DNA from 2 places in the Clostridium estertheticum genome. Region 2 is predicted to be linked to the other one. Evidence: riboswitches for the same ligand, from Rfam matches in the RefSeq annotation. Region 2 holds a riboswitch; the other holds the start of a gene.
What was found. A riboswitch is a leader RNA that binds a small molecule or an ion and turns the genes downstream of it on or off. The one in region 2 is predicted to bind cyclic di-AMP.
Positions count from the first base shown of each region.

Region 1: linked by a shared signal. The riboswitch ahead of A7L45_RS21025 (cell wall hydrolase) and the one ahead of A7L45_RS08900 (cell wall hydrolase) in region 2 are both predicted to bind cyclic di-AMP.

Region 1 is NZ_CP015756.1:4,533,273-4,541,660, forward strand. It holds gene A7L45_RS21010 (CdaR family protein) at 1-1,018, opposite strand, end outside; gene cdaA (diadenylate cyclase CdaA) at 991-1,836, opposite strand; gene A7L45_RS21020 (hypothetical protein) at 2,072-3,094, shown strand; cyclic di-AMP (ydaO/yuaA leader) riboswitch at 3,169-3,292, shown strand; gene A7L45_RS21025 (cell wall hydrolase) at 3,295-3,852, shown strand; gene A7L45_RS21030 (NAD(P)/FAD-dependent oxidoreductase) at 3,949-4,818, opposite strand; gene trxA (thioredoxin) at 5,031-5,348, opposite strand; gene A7L45_RS21040 (tetratricopeptide repeat protein) at 5,572-6,837, opposite strand; gene cwlD (N-acetylmuramoyl-L-alanine amidase CwlD) at 7,131-7,847, opposite strand; gene A7L45_RS21050 (superoxide dismutase) at 7,998-8,388, shown strand, end outside.
Region 2 is NZ_CP015756.1:1,929,274-1,937,661, forward strand. It holds gene A7L45_RS08895 (amino acid permease) at 1-1,028, opposite strand, end outside; gene A7L45_RS08900 (cell wall hydrolase) at 1,350-2,000, opposite strand; cyclic di-AMP (ydaO/yuaA leader) riboswitch at 1,998-2,126, opposite strand; gene A7L45_RS08905 (polysaccharide deacetylase family protein) at 2,583-3,422, opposite strand; gene A7L45_RS08910 (hypothetical protein) at 3,775-5,307, shown strand; gene A7L45_RS08915 (DUF6063 family protein) at 5,309-6,019, shown strand; gene A7L45_RS08920 (coiled-coil domain-containing protein) at 6,019-8,388, shown strand, end outside.

The DNA of each region.
Region 1 (8,388 bases), 2.2 Mb from region 2:
ACTTGATGTCTAAACTTAAATCCTTTTGAACTGTCTTGTCTACCTTTTCTGTCGTAGCTGCTCCACTTGATGCATTTGGACTACTTAAATTAACTTGAACCTTAACCATAGCATCCCCACCGACCAAATTTAATCCTTTTGGAATTATAACCTTTGCTTCAACGGTTGTACTCTTAGTTATTTTACTTAAATCAACCTCTTCTGTGTTTAAGTATTTCAGATTATCAAGTTCAGCTAAGCTCCCTGTTATATCTACTGTATCCGGTACAGCCTTTATGCTTCCTAACGTATACTTAGCATCTAAACTTCCTGCAGTTTTCACAGTAACCTCTACGGATTTTGTCTTTTTTACAAGAGTTTTAACATTGATATAGGCTGGACTTACAACAACATCTTTTATTTCTTTTCCCGATTCATCTACCGCTTTAAGCTTGTATTCTTTCGATGTATTTGATTCCAAACCTTGTATATTTTCGTCAATCACTATTTTTTTCACTTCACTTATAACCTTTGAACCGCCTGATACCGTAGCATAATCTGATGATAGCTCTGGCTTTGATGCGTAAAAACCTTCTTTAGGTTTTCCACTTACATTTACATTTATAGGCAACTTTTTCTTAGTAAGTTCATCTAACTGTATTGTTATAAAAAGACCATCGCTATTTACCACATTTATATTATCTGGACTTTTTTTTATTTCAATAGGTATCTTATATTCTCCACTTTTAAGCGCATATGCGCCTAAGTCTGCAACCACCGTAAAATCAGATGCTTTCATAGCCAGAAGTATGCTAGTATTGGCTCCTTTAATATTTAGGGATGTTGTTAAATCTTGTCCTGAAACTAAAACAAGATTTGACTTAGTTAATACGTCGCTATTTAACATTGTTACAGGTACATTTTTAATTTTGTAAGCAGTCAACGGATTTTCCGTTCCTGTTATGAAAAGCCATAGCGCAAAGGCAGCTATTACACAGCAAATTTTAATTATTAATTGTTCTTTCCGTTCTTTATCCATGCCTTTACTCTCTCCTTTAATGTTACTTTTTTAGTTTGTCTTCTCTTTATTATTTGAACAAGTACATTTTTAAGCTTATCCTTGTCATAGTTTCTCATTAATCTTCCATTCATTGCAAGAGAAATAGTGCCTGTTTCTTCTGATACTATTATTGTTAAAGCATCTGAAGTTTCTGTTACTCCTATTGCTGCTCTATGCCTTGTTCCAAGCTTTTTGCTTATTTTATCACTATTAGTTAAAGGCAGAAAACACCCTGCAGCTATTATTCTATCATTTCTTATTACTGTAGCTCCATCATGAAGGGGAGTGTTAACTACAAATATATTTTCTAATAAGGCTGCAGATATTACAGCATCTAGAGTATTTCCTGTTTTAATTATTTCCCCAATACCTGTTCTTTGTTCTATTACTATTAGTGCACCTGTTTTGCTTTTCGATAATATTTCAACAGCATTAACAATTTCAGTTATAACCTTCTCCATTACCTCTTCATCTTCAAATATGTGCTTATCAGCAAAAGCCGTTCTTCCAATATGCTCTAAGGCTCTTCTTATCTCTGGTTGAAAGATGATAACAATAGTTAAAACACCAATTGTTATTGTTTTGTTTAATATCCAGTTTAATACTGTTAAATTAAGAAACTGACTTATTGGAATAAGTACAAAAATAAAAATAATTCCTTTTAATAACTGTATAGCTCTTGTTTCCTTCATTAGCATGTAACTTTTGTAAAATATAAAAGCCACCACTAGTATATCTAGAATTGAATATACACTTATATTTTTGATCGTGTTCATAATCAACTTATATACTTCCATAAAGCTCACACCCCTCTACTAAAACTCTTACTTCCAATTATACACTATGCTTTGCTTTATTAGTACATATTATAAGTTAATTTTATTGTAACAATTAAGCCTATGTTAAAATTTATTATATTAAATGTATAATACTTTTAAATTTAAAATAGTATAATTCTGCAATTTAACTAGAATAATATATGTATCATATTAATATAAGAATATAATGAAATTATTGAAGGAGTGAATTATTTTGGGTATAAATAAAAATATTATAAATACTAGTAACAAGAGAAAAAACCTTAAACTAATAATTTTTTTATCAACTATTTTGCTCTCCATAGGTATTTTCTTGATTTGTCACTATTCATCTATAACTAATGTATATAGTTCCTATAAAACCACTTTAATAACCAACATTAACGGTATAAATGATGTCAATAAAAATGTATCCCAATTTAATAGCAATAAAACAATAGATGTTGACTATGCAAAAAAACAATTACCTAAAATTATTAATGATTTATCTGTCTTTAAAGCTAATTTATCAAATTCACAGCCTACTACTAAATATAAAAAAGATAACGATAATTTAAAATCTGGCCTAGATAAAAATTTATTAATATATAGACAGACTTTAGCAATTTTAAATAATCCTTCTGGAAATGATGTAGAAACGTCTATGGAGAATCTTAAAACTTTTAGAAATGACTGCATAAATTTTTATTCATTAATAGATGTTCATAATGCTTCAATATCACTGCCAAAAATCTCTTTAACTTTCATTGATAATATTCTTGATTACAGTGATACCGCTGTAATGATAAAAAAGGAAACAGTTCTTAAGTCACGTCAAAACCAAGAATTTATAAGTGATATTGATGGTCTATCCACTGATTTCTTAAATATTAAAAGTAATCTTTACTCATATACAATAAAAGTGAGAAAAAAAGAGATGTCCTATTATAATCTTTCAAAACTAGTTGATGATGATTTCTCAAAACTAAACAATCTTAAAAGTACATTTAAAATTTTAACTGTTCCTACCTCCGCAATTCCCACTTATGAATCCTTCAAAATTTTATTAGATAAATACGAAAGTTACTTAAGTGATTTCAAAATTGCTATGACAAATGAAAATTCTAAAACTTCAAATGCATCGATAACTCCGAAAGTATTGGAATCTTTATATACTTCGTCTAATAAACTATTTAAGGACGTAGAAACTTCATATGCTAATTATATTAAATCCTATACTGATCTAAAAAATCAATAAGTCTATATTATTCATTTTACACTGCTTTATGTTATATAATAAAATATTAATGTATTATTTTCACACTATAGGTAATACTATATTAGCCGAAGTAAAAAATACGCGGAGGAACCAAGCATCTGGGGTGAATCACTAATTGTGTAGGTTAAACCTTTCCCGAACCCGTCAGCTAACTCCGCAGGCAAAAGGAGAGAAAAAATATGAAAAAGCTTACTTTTTTATCATGTATGATGCTAACATTATTTTTAGCATTTCCTAGTTTAAGCGTAAGTGGTGAACATTTGTATTCATTTGGATCAGAAAGTAAAGATTTATATAATGAACAAGTAGAGGCAGTAGAAGTATTTAATAAGTCAAATAGCTCAATTTGTATTACCGATAATGATATTTATTTAATGTCTCAAGTTGTATATGCTGAGAGTTGTGGCGAGCCTGATAGTGGCAAACTTGCCGTAGCATCAGTTATATTAAATCGTGCTAGTGATAGTCATTTCCCAAAATCTATTTCCGGTGTTATTAATCAAAAGAATGCTTTCTCTTGTGTTAAAAATGGAAAGGTATATCACAATGGCAAATCAAATGTTATCCCTGATTCAGCCTGTTACACTGCAGTACTAGATGCATTAAAGGGTAAAGATCCTACTTATAATGCTGTTTTCTATTATAATCCCGAAATAGCTACTTCAGGATGGATGAAAAGTATAAACAAAACGAATATAAAGACAATAGGAAATCACGTTTTCTTTGTAGTTAAATAAAAAAATATAAATTCTAAAATTAAAACCAGACAGTTAACTTTCGCTAACTACCTGGTTTTATTAATTATATTGATAAATTAAAATTCATTTATATTTCTATTTATTTACATGTAACTTATCCACATAAGAAACAGCAGATAATGCTGCTACTAAACCTTCTCCTGCAGATTTCATATATTGATATGGTGTGCCAGTACAATCTCCTGCTGCATAACATCCATCTATACTTGTTTTCATATCTCTATCGACCTTTATATGACCATTCTCAATCTCAATACCTGGTACTAATTGACTCGGAGATACGCTGTCTCTTAACATAAAAATACCATCTGTAGCTATTTCACCTTGATCTAAAATCATCTTAGTAACCACATCATCTCCAACTATTTTTAAAGGCTTGTTATTTATAATTTCTACATTTTCATTTAAATTATATTCACCTTTATACATTGGTATATAATATGTTTTTCCACTTAACTCACTTACATAATTAGCTTCTTCGACGCTTTCTTTATTATAACCAACTATAACAACTGTTTTCCCCTTATATAATGGAGCATCACAGGTAGCACAATATCCTACTCCTTTTCCTAAGAATTCTTCTTCCCCTATTAATGGCTTAGTATATTCTATACCTGTAGCTAATATTATAGCTTTAGCCTCATATACTTTTTCATTTACCATCAGAGCAAAATAATCCCCCATAGCATAAACATTGTTTATTTTTTCATTTACAATCTTTACACCCATATCCTTGATATGATCTGCAAATTTGTTTTTAAGCTCAGTTCCCGTAAGGTTATAAAGGCCTAAATAATTATTTACCTTTGCCGCTTTTGTTAATTTAGGACTCAGATCTTTATTCCCAAAGATTACTATGTTTTTATTTCTTATTTTAGCATTAATTGCCGCCTCTAGCCCTGCTGGACCTGTTCCAATTATAGCTATATCATATCTCTCGCTCATACTTTCTCCTCCTCTTGTTTTTCTTTGATACACAATAATTAACAGTTTATCTTTATCATTAGTAAATATTCCAAACCTTTAAAAATGGAGATATTTATTTAAATTATAAAAATTTAAATTATCTATCTCCAAAATACTTTACTAACTATATATGTTATTTTATTGTTTTATTTTTTTCTAAGTACTATTATGCCTTGATGGTATTTAAAATTTTATAAATTTTTCTCTATTACTTTCTTAAGCTCAGCTTTTGGTCTAAATCCTACTAATGTTTCTTTAACAGAATCTTTATTAAATACCATAACTGTTGGAATACTTGAAATTTTGTATGTTGATGCAGTTATAGGACTTTCATCCACATTTATTTTAGCAAATTTAACATTTGTCCCCATTTCTTTTGCTAATTCTTCAATTACTGGACTTAACATTTTACAAGGTCCACACCAAGGTGCCCAAAAATCAACTACAACTATGTTATCTGAATTTCCTATTTCTTCATTAAAATTTATATCATTAACTTCTTTTATCATATTATTACCTCCATTTATTATACCCCGCTAGGGTATGTTTATATTGTTATTATTGTATACCTTATACTGTTACTAGTCAATAATATTGCAAATTGACTTCTTCTATATCGATATTTTTAAAATGTGTAACAGGGTTATGAAATTTGTGTTACATATTTTAAAATTAGTATACCCAAAGTAAATCTTAAAGATGTCTATTACACCTTTGTTATGTCATTTATTTTTATATACCCAATATTTTCTTTACTATCGAGTTTTTATATAACGAATCCGGAAATTGTTCTACTAATTTTTCAGCATAAAGTTTTGCTTTATTTGAATCTACATCTTTGTTTATTAAAACTAAATTATATAAGACTTCCTCGGTGTAACTTCCACTAGGAAATTGTTTTAAAACAAACTCATAGTATTTAACAGCATTTTGAAAGTCAGAACTAGCTTTATAACTTACTGCTAACATGTAAAGTATATGTTCTTGTAAATAATCCCCTTTAGAATATGGTAATGCGTATAAGAAATACTTTTGAGCTTTAGTATACTCTTTATCCTTTGTATAACCTACACCTTTATTATAAAAGTATAATACTCCCTCTTTTTTTATAATTTCTTCACCTTTTACCATAAGTAACTTATCATTCATACCTAAATCAGCTTTGTTCCATCTATTAACATATGAAACTATTTGCTCCATATTGTTATTCTCTATGCTTATCTTAAATTGTTCTCGTGGGAATTGTTCAAGTTTTTGCACTTTATTTCCTACCACTTTTGTACCCAATTTATCTAAATTAGTGTTCTTTTTAATTTCTACTAATTTGTCATTTCCCTTTATTAATAAGATTCCACTTTGTAGTTTTTGCGCACCCATTGTTGAAATATGTTTTATATTGTAAATGTTGTTTTTGCCTATAAATATCACAGTTATAATTAATAATATACTCGCGGTAACTGCACCTATTTTCACATAATTTATTTTTCTCTTTAAACTTCCATATTTTATTAATGTCTGCTTGTTAATACTCGCCTCGGCATTCTTCTTGTCTACTTTTATAACCTCATTTATATATTGTAATGCTTTATCATATTCACCTTGCTTTATATAACAAAGACTTATGTTGTTATTCACATTTATAAAATTAAAGTCACTATCTTGACACTGTTTTAAAGTTTCTAAAGCCTCACATATGTTTAATTGCTTTATTAACTCCAATGAATTTATATATAATTGTAATCTTTTCTTATCTCTCAAACTATCGGATAGGTACTTCTTCGATACTTTATCATTATTCCGTTTATAATTGATATCCCACATTTTCTTAGCATTTTCTAAATCACCTTTTAGATAATATAAAATACCCTTTAAATTTAAAGCAGCAGCATTTGTACTCTTTAAAGAAATACTTTTTTCACAAAGATCTAACGCCTTGTCTATATATCCATCATTGTACTTATTCATTGCTTTTACATATATTTTCCCTGATTTATCCATAATTTCACCTTTTATTTCATATATTTATAATTACACCAATTATATCATAGGATTTGTTTTTTTTAATATAATCATCCATAATAAAAAAATGTAATTTAAATTCATAACCTTGTAGCAAAATTTCTGATCCCTCATATTATGATAGGTATCAATAAAGAAAAGGAAGTTTTAAGATTAGTTAATCCATACCTAATGTTATTCAAAAAATACAAACTAAAAAGACATATTGTTTTAATAATATATCTCTTTAGTCTGCAATTAAAAGAATTCTAAAAACACCTCAATATAATTGTTTATTCCTGTAAATTGTTTTTATAAAATTCGCATATTGATTTACTTATTGATCCTGCTATTTTCCCTTGATACTCATCAGACTTTAATTTTTGTTCTTCCTCATAATTTGATAAGAATCCACATTCCACTATGACACTCGGCATAACATCATTCTCCCTTAATATCTTATAAGAACTTTTAGCAGCTTTAGGTACTCTCTTATTATTAGAATCTAAATCCACCTTAAAATTTTTCTGAATTGCACTCGCCAATATAGAACTATCTTTATAATTTGAATACCATACTTGTGCTCCATAATATTTGCTCTCGGTAAAATAATTCAAATGAATGCTAACAAACATATCACAGTTGCTGGACTTTTTTAAATCACACCTCTTTTTTAAATCTTCACGATACTTCTCTCTTATAGTCCCCTTATTTGAATAAAGCCCTTTATCATCCTCTCTTGTCATAACTACCTCATATCCTGCCTTTTGCAAACTAGCCTTAAGTTTTGTTGCTATAATTAAATTGATGTTTTTTTCTATCGTCCCCTCCTTAGAGCTAGTTCCACCATCCATTCCCCCATGACCAGAATCAATAAGTATTTTTTTATTACCTAGTTGATTAGAATTCATAGTTTCTTTTGCAATCCCTATATTTATACCTATAAAACTTACCATTCCTATAGCAATTACCATGACAATAGCTATCATTTTATTATTTCTGTACTTCAATTCACCCATCCTTTTATTTATTGCTATGTGTAATTTTATTCAACGGTTCATTGATTTATTATTGTTTAAGTACTCAAAAAAGAATAAATACACCACTCTAATTTTATAACATATTATATAACATAATATATTATTTAAAGAGGTGATTTAATGTATAATCTTAAACCTAAAACATTTGATTTTGAATCAGTCCAAGGAATTTCTAAAAAACAACTAGACGAACATTATAAATTGTATACAGGTTATGTAACCAAATTAAACGAAATTTGGAATACTCCATACACACCTGATAATTATAATGATAGTAACCCCACTTATTCTAAAATGCGTTCTTTAAAACGAGGCGAAACATACTCATTAAACGGCGTAAAACTCCATAATCTATACTTTGAAAATATGACCGGAGGCAATAACACACCTTATGGTCCAATATTTAATGCTATAATAAATCAATTTTTATCCTATGATAATTTTATTTCATACCTTACAAACGTAGGATTATCAATGAGGGGTTGGGCAGTACTTACCCTTGATCTACTTG
Region 2 (8,388 bases):
ACAAGTATTCCAACATAGGGAGTACCTCTTTTACTGACTTTTGCAAGTATTTTTGGGGCATTTCCTTGAAGTGCGAGACTGTAAAGCATACGACCATTACTGTATAGGCCACTGTTATAAGCTGAAAGTGCAGCCGTTAAAACTACAAAATTTAAGATTGTAGCAGCACCTGCTATACCCATTTTAGAAAAAATTAAAACGAATGGGCTGCCTTGTGTACCTACCATGTTCCAAGGGTAAAGACACATCAAAATTAATAGTGCACCTACATAGAATATAAGTATTCTATATACAACCTGATTTATTGCCTTAGGTATAGTTATCGATGGATTATCAGCCTCTCCAGCAGTGATGCCTATTAGTTCAACTCCACCAAAAGAAAATACAACAACTACTAGTGAAGTGAGAACACCCCAGATTCCATTTGGCATGAAACCGCCATGTGTCCAAAGATTACTGATGCCTGTAGCTATTCCATGATTTCCTATTCCAAATAACACAATAAATATACCAAAACCAATCATTAAAATGATTGCTACAACTTTAATAATTGTAAACCAGAATTCAATTTCACCATAAGCTTTAACACTAGCAATATTAATTAATGTAATTACTAATAAAAAGATAGCACTTGATATCCATATTGGTATGTTTGGGAACCAATAATTAACATAAATACCGACTACTGATAATTCTGCCATGCTGACAACTATATAATTAAACCAATAGTTCCAGCCTGAAAAGAATCCTGGGAATTCCCCCCAATATTCATTCGCATAATAACTAAATGAACCAGATACAGGATTATGAACAGACATTTCTCCCAGGCCACGCATAATCAAGTAAATGATAATCCCACCAATAACATAAGCAAATGAAATTGCTGGTCCAGCCATTTTAATAGTAGTCCCAGACCCGTAGAAAAGTCCTGTTCCGATAGCACCTCCAAGTGCAATCATTTGGATATGTCGATTTTTTAAATTTCTATGTAGTTTGCTTCGATTTAACTCTTTATTTGTGGTACTCATAACATATGTCCTCCTCAATAAATAAAGTTTATTTGGAAATACGCGTCCATTTATATATCTAAAATTCAGAGGAATCATTTTTTATTATAATTCAAAAATAACTTTAGCCTCCGAAAAAAGTGTTTCCTAATGTCATAAACTATTTTACCACATATGGAGACGGTATATGGATATAGGTTTTATTATTATATATATATAAATGCTCCCTTTAAAGTAAACAGATTTTTATTGTTTAATCTGTTTACTTTAAAGGGAGCATATTACTGTCCACTCTAGGGGGTAGATTATGATTTAGTATAAAAAGAATTTTTATTTTATAGACTACATAAATATCATATTACCAATTTTTATGGAACCTGATTTTTTAACGCCATTATTAAAAAACAATGCATTTTTTATTGGATTAGTTCCATTAATTGCAGCAAGTGCAGCTTTAACATCGCTTGCAGGTGCAGGTCTTTTAATGTTGCCATTTTGTACACAGGTAAATTGATAAGAACCGTTATATTTTTGATTAATTACAGCACTAATCGAATTGGGGAATTCGCTGCTCTTAACTCTATTCATAACTACTGCACCCACAGCAACTTGAGCAATATATGATTCTCCTCCTGCTTCTGCAGTTATTAATCTAGCTAGTAAGTTCAAATCGCTTGCTGTGTATTTTTTTGTGCTTGGTGCTGCAGCCTTTAAACTAGGTACAGTTTTTTTTACAGTAACGCTAGTTGTCCCTGAAACCTTGAGAACTTGTCCAGGAAAAATAGAATCATTCCATTTGTTATTATCTTTCCTTAGCGTAGTTAATGATTCCTTATATTTTTGTGCTATTTTAGATAAAGTATCTCCACTTTTCACAGTATAATTTCTAGTTGTCAAGGTAGCTGCAAATATATTTTGTGATGAAATTATTGAAATACCAATTGTTAATGCTGATGCTAAAAAAATTGATTTGTGTTTTTTAAATTTAATCATTATTCCTCCTAATGCCTTCCAGGTTAGTTGACGGGTTAGGGTAGAGGTACCCCACTTTGTGAATTAAGTTTCACCCCAAAATTAAATCCCCGGTACTTCTTTTAGAAGATTCGGCTACTCTGATATAATAATACAGCTCGTAAAAAATGTCAATTTGGGTTATTTAAAGATTTACACCGGATTTATGTAGAAAAAGTAAATAATATGTTTTCTCCTATCCTTACCACAAGGGGGATTAAGTACTATTTGAAACCGTTATCATACACTATAAAACTTAAATATATGGGTAATCATTCAATAATTGTTAACATATTAAAAAGGAGCTAAAAATATTCTCCGATTGCTAACCTGCGGCTATTATTTTAATTTTTTTAATTTCGTAATACCTTTCTAATTGTTAGTAGTTATGGATTGAAGCTTATTTTAATTATTTGTAATATCTTCTTATCAGTTAAATATTGTATTTTAACATTTAGTATTAACTAAATGTTAAGTGTGAACTTTTTGTAAAACTGAAATTACTAACGGAAATAGAGCCCATGGATAAATATTATCCATGGGCTCTATCTTTTATAGTATCATTTAATTAAGTGTTTTAAATGAATATTTTTGAGATTTTAAATATTCAATAACTTGTGGTAATGCTTGGGCAGTTGTTGACTTTGTAAAGAAATCATGCATTAAAATGACTACATGGTCTTTTCCCTCAGTATTCTTTTTTAGGTTACTTAGTAATTTAGATACTGGAATATTTTGTCCCTCTGCATCACCAGTTAAATCATTCCAATCAACATAATTGTATCCAGCACTATTAAGTGATTCTCTAAAAGGTTCTAGTTTGCCACCAAATGACCCACCTGGAAATCTCACTAATTTAGTACTGAAATTACTACCAAGGATTGATTTCAATATAGTATCACATTTGTTAATATCACTCATAAAAGTGTTAGTGTTAGAGTAAAGATACTTATAATTATGTGAATATGAATGGTTACCAATGGAGTGTCCATCTGCTAATTCTTTCTTTACCAAATCAGGATATTTTATTGCCATATTACCCACTATAAAAAAAGTTGCCTTTATATTATATTTATCTAAAGTCTTTAAAATCAAAGGAGTATTGTTGGCAGAAGGTCCATCATCAAAAGAAAGATAGGCTATTTTATGTCCATCTGACTTATAAATATGTTTATAAAAATCTGCAGTTGGTGATTTTAACTTTGGTTTTAAAGTCACTTTTTTTGGTGTTGCTACACTTTTTTTTAAGCTGTTTTCTGCATTAGTAGGAGAGACTTTCTTTACTTTACTATTGCTATTAATATAAAATATTAAACATGACAGAACAACTATAACTGATATTATTAAACCAAATCTTATTCTTTTTCTTATTCTTCTTTTTTTTCTTTTTTCAAGATTTATCACAATTTATCACCAATCATTTCATTATTTGAATTTTAACAAGCTTTATATACATAATGCATTATAAAAAACCATAATACAAGTAAAACTTCCTAAAATGTCATTTTTATGTCATAAACGGAAGTTATCCACATCCAAAAGATTATTTACTAGTAGATTTTTATTTGATTCCAAAATCATATATTGTCTTTAGGGGTCACTTAAAACATATATATAATTATTAATGAAAAAAATAACCATATGATTTATAATATAAGTAGATTATATACGATCTAAGAAAGGAAGAACCTTATGTTTGAGGAAATATATGGGAGTGTAGTTATATTAATAGATATAAATCAGGAGTGGATAGATTTTGAATAATGAATTTGATTTTATGGATGAGATAATAAGTGAACATAATGAAAGAATGCAAAACCTAAAAAAGTATTATCCTTTTTTTAAGATTAGGGAGATATCTTTAGACCTATTTCAGGAAGGTAAATATAATTTTATTGATATGGGGTACATAGTAGTAGCATCGTTAAGATTATTTATAGAAGAAAATAATTTTAATGATACAGGGGTTTCTTTTGAAAAGTTTTCTAGGTTTACTACAGAAATTCTAAAACGAGATTATAATTTGTACCTAGATGAAAAAGAGAATAGTTTACTTGTAAATTATATTTTTGAGAAAATTATAAATGATGGAAAACCTTTTTCGTATAATTATTTTGACCCTGCTCAAAAGAAGCAGATGTCATCTAGGATTAAACTAATTGAATCCAAAATATTAGATAATACAATACGTTATTATATAACATCTGAGGCCATTGAGTTTTACCTTGATACAAAGGAAATAAAGGACGAGAGCAAAATAAGTATTCAACAGATACTGCTCTCTAAAATGATTGAGTCTAAGAATTTTAAAGGTGGTATTGAAGTTGTAAAACGTATTAATAATGAAGTTAGTAAATTAATGCAAAGAAAGAATGAAATCTTGAATATTTTGAGTTACAACGTTGCTGAGGGGATAAAAGAGGCAGATGAACTTTTTAATAATAGTATGAAGTGGTTTGATGAAGAACAAGGTCTATTTGATAAGAATAGGAAACTAATAGAAATTGCTCTTGAGAGAATGGAGGAAAATGAAAGCCACAATACTGAGGATTTCTTAAAAAATAGGGAGTATATTTATAATCTAGAAACTGAGATTAAACGAGCTATTTCAAAGCATAGTGCACTTTTAAATTCTTCTACTGACCTTAAGATAAAATCGGACGAAATTATTAAAAAGGTAACATTAAATAAACTTAGGATGTCTTTTGATTTTAAAACCGTTTATCAAAGGACTCTCCTTTTGGATAATGCTTCACTTTTAGCTTATCTTATGAATCCGCTTTTAAAGATAAAGTTTAGTAAGACTTTTAATTTGAAAAATACAGATGAGCTTTTAACCTACAGACCCAATAATGAGGAAGATATAGAAGAGGTTACAACTTATAAAGAAACAGAATATAAATCACTTGACGATATAGAGGAAGAAAGAATAGCTTCTAATTTCATAATATTTATGAATTTATTAATGAAATTCATTTTGGAGAAAGGTCAATTTTCTTTAAGAGAATTTAATTTGTATTTAGCAGGTAAATTTAAAGGAGATATCTTAAAAAATGGAGATTATTATTCATTTATACTGCATATTGCTCAAAAAAATTATTATGATTTATCTAAGCTTGACGTCGACGAAAAAACTATCTTTGATAAAATAATAATTAATATATTAACGCCTGAAAATCGTTATGAGTTTATAGGTCTTAAATTTAGAGTAATACCAATGCCTGAGGATGTAATAGAAATATCATCTTTGTTTAAAATTACCAATATAAAATTTGAAAGGGTGAAGTAAATTGGATAACTGGAATATGGAGAAAGCCCTTGAGCTGTTTGCAAAGCTTATTACTGGCGAGAATGTAAGCAGCAGCGAAAATACAGACTTATACGAGGAATATAATTCAAACATGGAAATGTATAATATATTTGCTAGCATGATTGAAAAGCTAAATTTAACTTTATACCAATACAAGGGTGCTTTATTTATTACGGCTGGAGAAAAGAATAAGGTGTTTGGTTATACTAATGAAGAATTAAGGAAGATGTTAGGGCTTAAGGTTAATAAAGAATTATATATGTGTTATTTTATTATTTATAATATTATTACGCTGTTTTATAAAGATTCATCAAGTTACACACTTCAAGAATATATAAAAAGTGAGGATGTTCTGCGGAGCGTTGATGGATCACTTTCAAGTATTATTAGTAAAATGGATGTAATAGTGAAAAATGAACTTGAGGAGAATAGTTTTAGTGCCATAGCTCTTTTGTGGGATGAACTCCCTTTAACTCACTCAACTGATTTATCCGTAAACGCTAGAGCCTATAAAAGTTCGAAGCTAGGGTATATAAAAATTGTTTTTAATTTTCTAAAAGAGCAGAACCTTTTTATTGAGGTAGAGGAACGGTATTATGCAAGCGTTAGATTTAAGGCGCTTATAGAAAATTACTTTGAAGACTTCAGAGGTAGGCTTTACGCGATAATGTCAGAAGGAGGACTTAATTAATGCCGCAAATAAACAGGATAAGAATAAACAATGTTAAATATAATAATGGTACTCAAACATATGATGATTTTAAAATGGAGCTTTCTTGTAGCAATACTTTGTATGACCTCGCAAATGGTGGAGGTAAAAGCCTTTTAATGTTATTGCTTATGCAAAATCTTATACCCAACTGTCATTTAGATGACAAGCAACCTATAGAAAAGCTATTTAGGGGTAAAGATTCTAGTAATGTTATTCATTCACTAATTGAATGGCGATTAGATGATGGAGATAAATCAGGATATAAGTATATGACCACAGGTTTTTGTGCTAGGAAAGGTACAGAGAACCCTGGAAATATTGAAAATAAAAAAGACACAACATCTTTTGATTATTTTAATTACTGTATATTTTATAATACTTATAATGAAAATGATATAAATAATTTGTCACTTCAAGATAATAAAGAAAGAATAACCTATGGTGGATTAAAAAAACAATTAAGGACGCTCCAAAGTGATAATTCTTTTGTTGTGGTTTCGGGTATCTTTGAAGATAGAAAGGGAGAATATCAAAGGTTTATTAGTGAGCATGGTTTATATGAAAGTGAATGGGAAATTATTAGGGGGATAAATAAGACTGAGGGTCATGTGAGAGGTTACTTTGAAGAAAATTATAGGACATCAAGAAAGATTGTTGAGGACTTACTTATAGAAAAGATTATTCAAAAAGCTTTTATGGCTAAAACGAATAAGGTAAATGATGAAGAAGAAATGGCAAAAACCCTTTTTGATATCAAGGATAAAATCATAGAGTTATCTAAAAAGAAAAAAGAAATCTCAAATTACGATAGGCAGGCGAGTGTTGTTAACGACTTTATTATTAGGACAAAAACACTTATTAATGTATATGACGAAAAGGATAAAATTGAAGATGCTATTGTAAAAACTTACAATACACTGGAAAGCAAAAAGAAAAGCAAATATGAAGAACTTAATTTAATAGAGGGAGAGACAAATAACATTAATGAAGAAGATAAGAAAACAGAAAAAAACATTCAAACTATAAAGCTACAAATTATGAAAAATGAGCTAAATATAACTCAAGGTGAACTTAAAAATTCACAAGATAAATTTGAAAATGTTAAGCTTAAAGTTGACAATGTTTATGATGAAATTAATCTTAGACAAGTTAAAAATTATTTCGTAGATTTTCTAGAGAATAAATATAAACATTCTGAAATAAAAGAGGTAATTAATAATATATTTAAAGCCAATGAAAACTTAACATCAGATTTAAATATATTAGCCTATAATAAAAAAATTAGAGATGAGATTAAACTTAAGGAGTTAAATAATAAGTTAACTGAATCCTTAAGTAAGGTTTATGACTTTTCAAGTAAGGTAAAAGAGTTTGCAAGGTTAGAAAGGGATATTGATAATAAAATAGCTGTCTCTGAAAGCAACATATTACAATCAAAAGAAAGACTTAACTCACTAAAAGAAAAGGTTAAAGTTCTTAGAAATCAGCTGAACATTATGATTATAGGGGATATAGATGGTGATATCAAAAAAATAGATCTGGATAGATCAGAAGCCTTTTTAAAAATAAAAGATAATAAATATGTATTTGATTCTTTAATGTTAAAAAATAGTAACTACAAAATTGATATTGCCAAAAATGAAGAAAAAACAACTTCAATTCAAGGCAAAATAGTAGAATATGATGATTTAACTCATAAGTATGACATAGATAAAATTAAGGTCAATAAATTATTAGAAGTTTATGGGGTACGGGATGTTTTATCTTTAAGTAATAGTCTAGAAATTAAATATAACGAGCTGCTTAGAGCAATACTTGCACAGGAACAAGTATTACAACAATCATTAGATTATTATGCTCAGTTAGATGAGGATAAGCCAATGCCAACAACTAAAGAAATATTAAAAGTAAAAAGATATATTAATAGGAACTATAATGAGGACGGAATACTAGGCATAGAATATCTTAAAGACCTATCAATAGAGGAAAAAGAAACCCTTTTAAGTAAGATACCTTTTCTTCCATACTCTATTATTGTAACTTATAATTTTAATAAACTTATTAAGGACGAAAAGTTCAGAGATTGTGATTTTGGTAACTATGCTATTCCGATTATTAGCTTAGAGACTATTAAAGATGATTTTGACTTTAATATTAATGGTTTGGATTTCGCCTTAAAAGATAGGTCCAAATTTATAAATTCAGAGAAAATAAAAGAGGAAAAAGATAAAATAGGGGGAGAAATATCAGAGATAAGAAGTAACCTGGACCTTCTTAAAAGAAATGAAGAAACCTTAAAAATAGATAATACATATATTAAAGAGTTCAAGTTTTCTTATGATAATAAA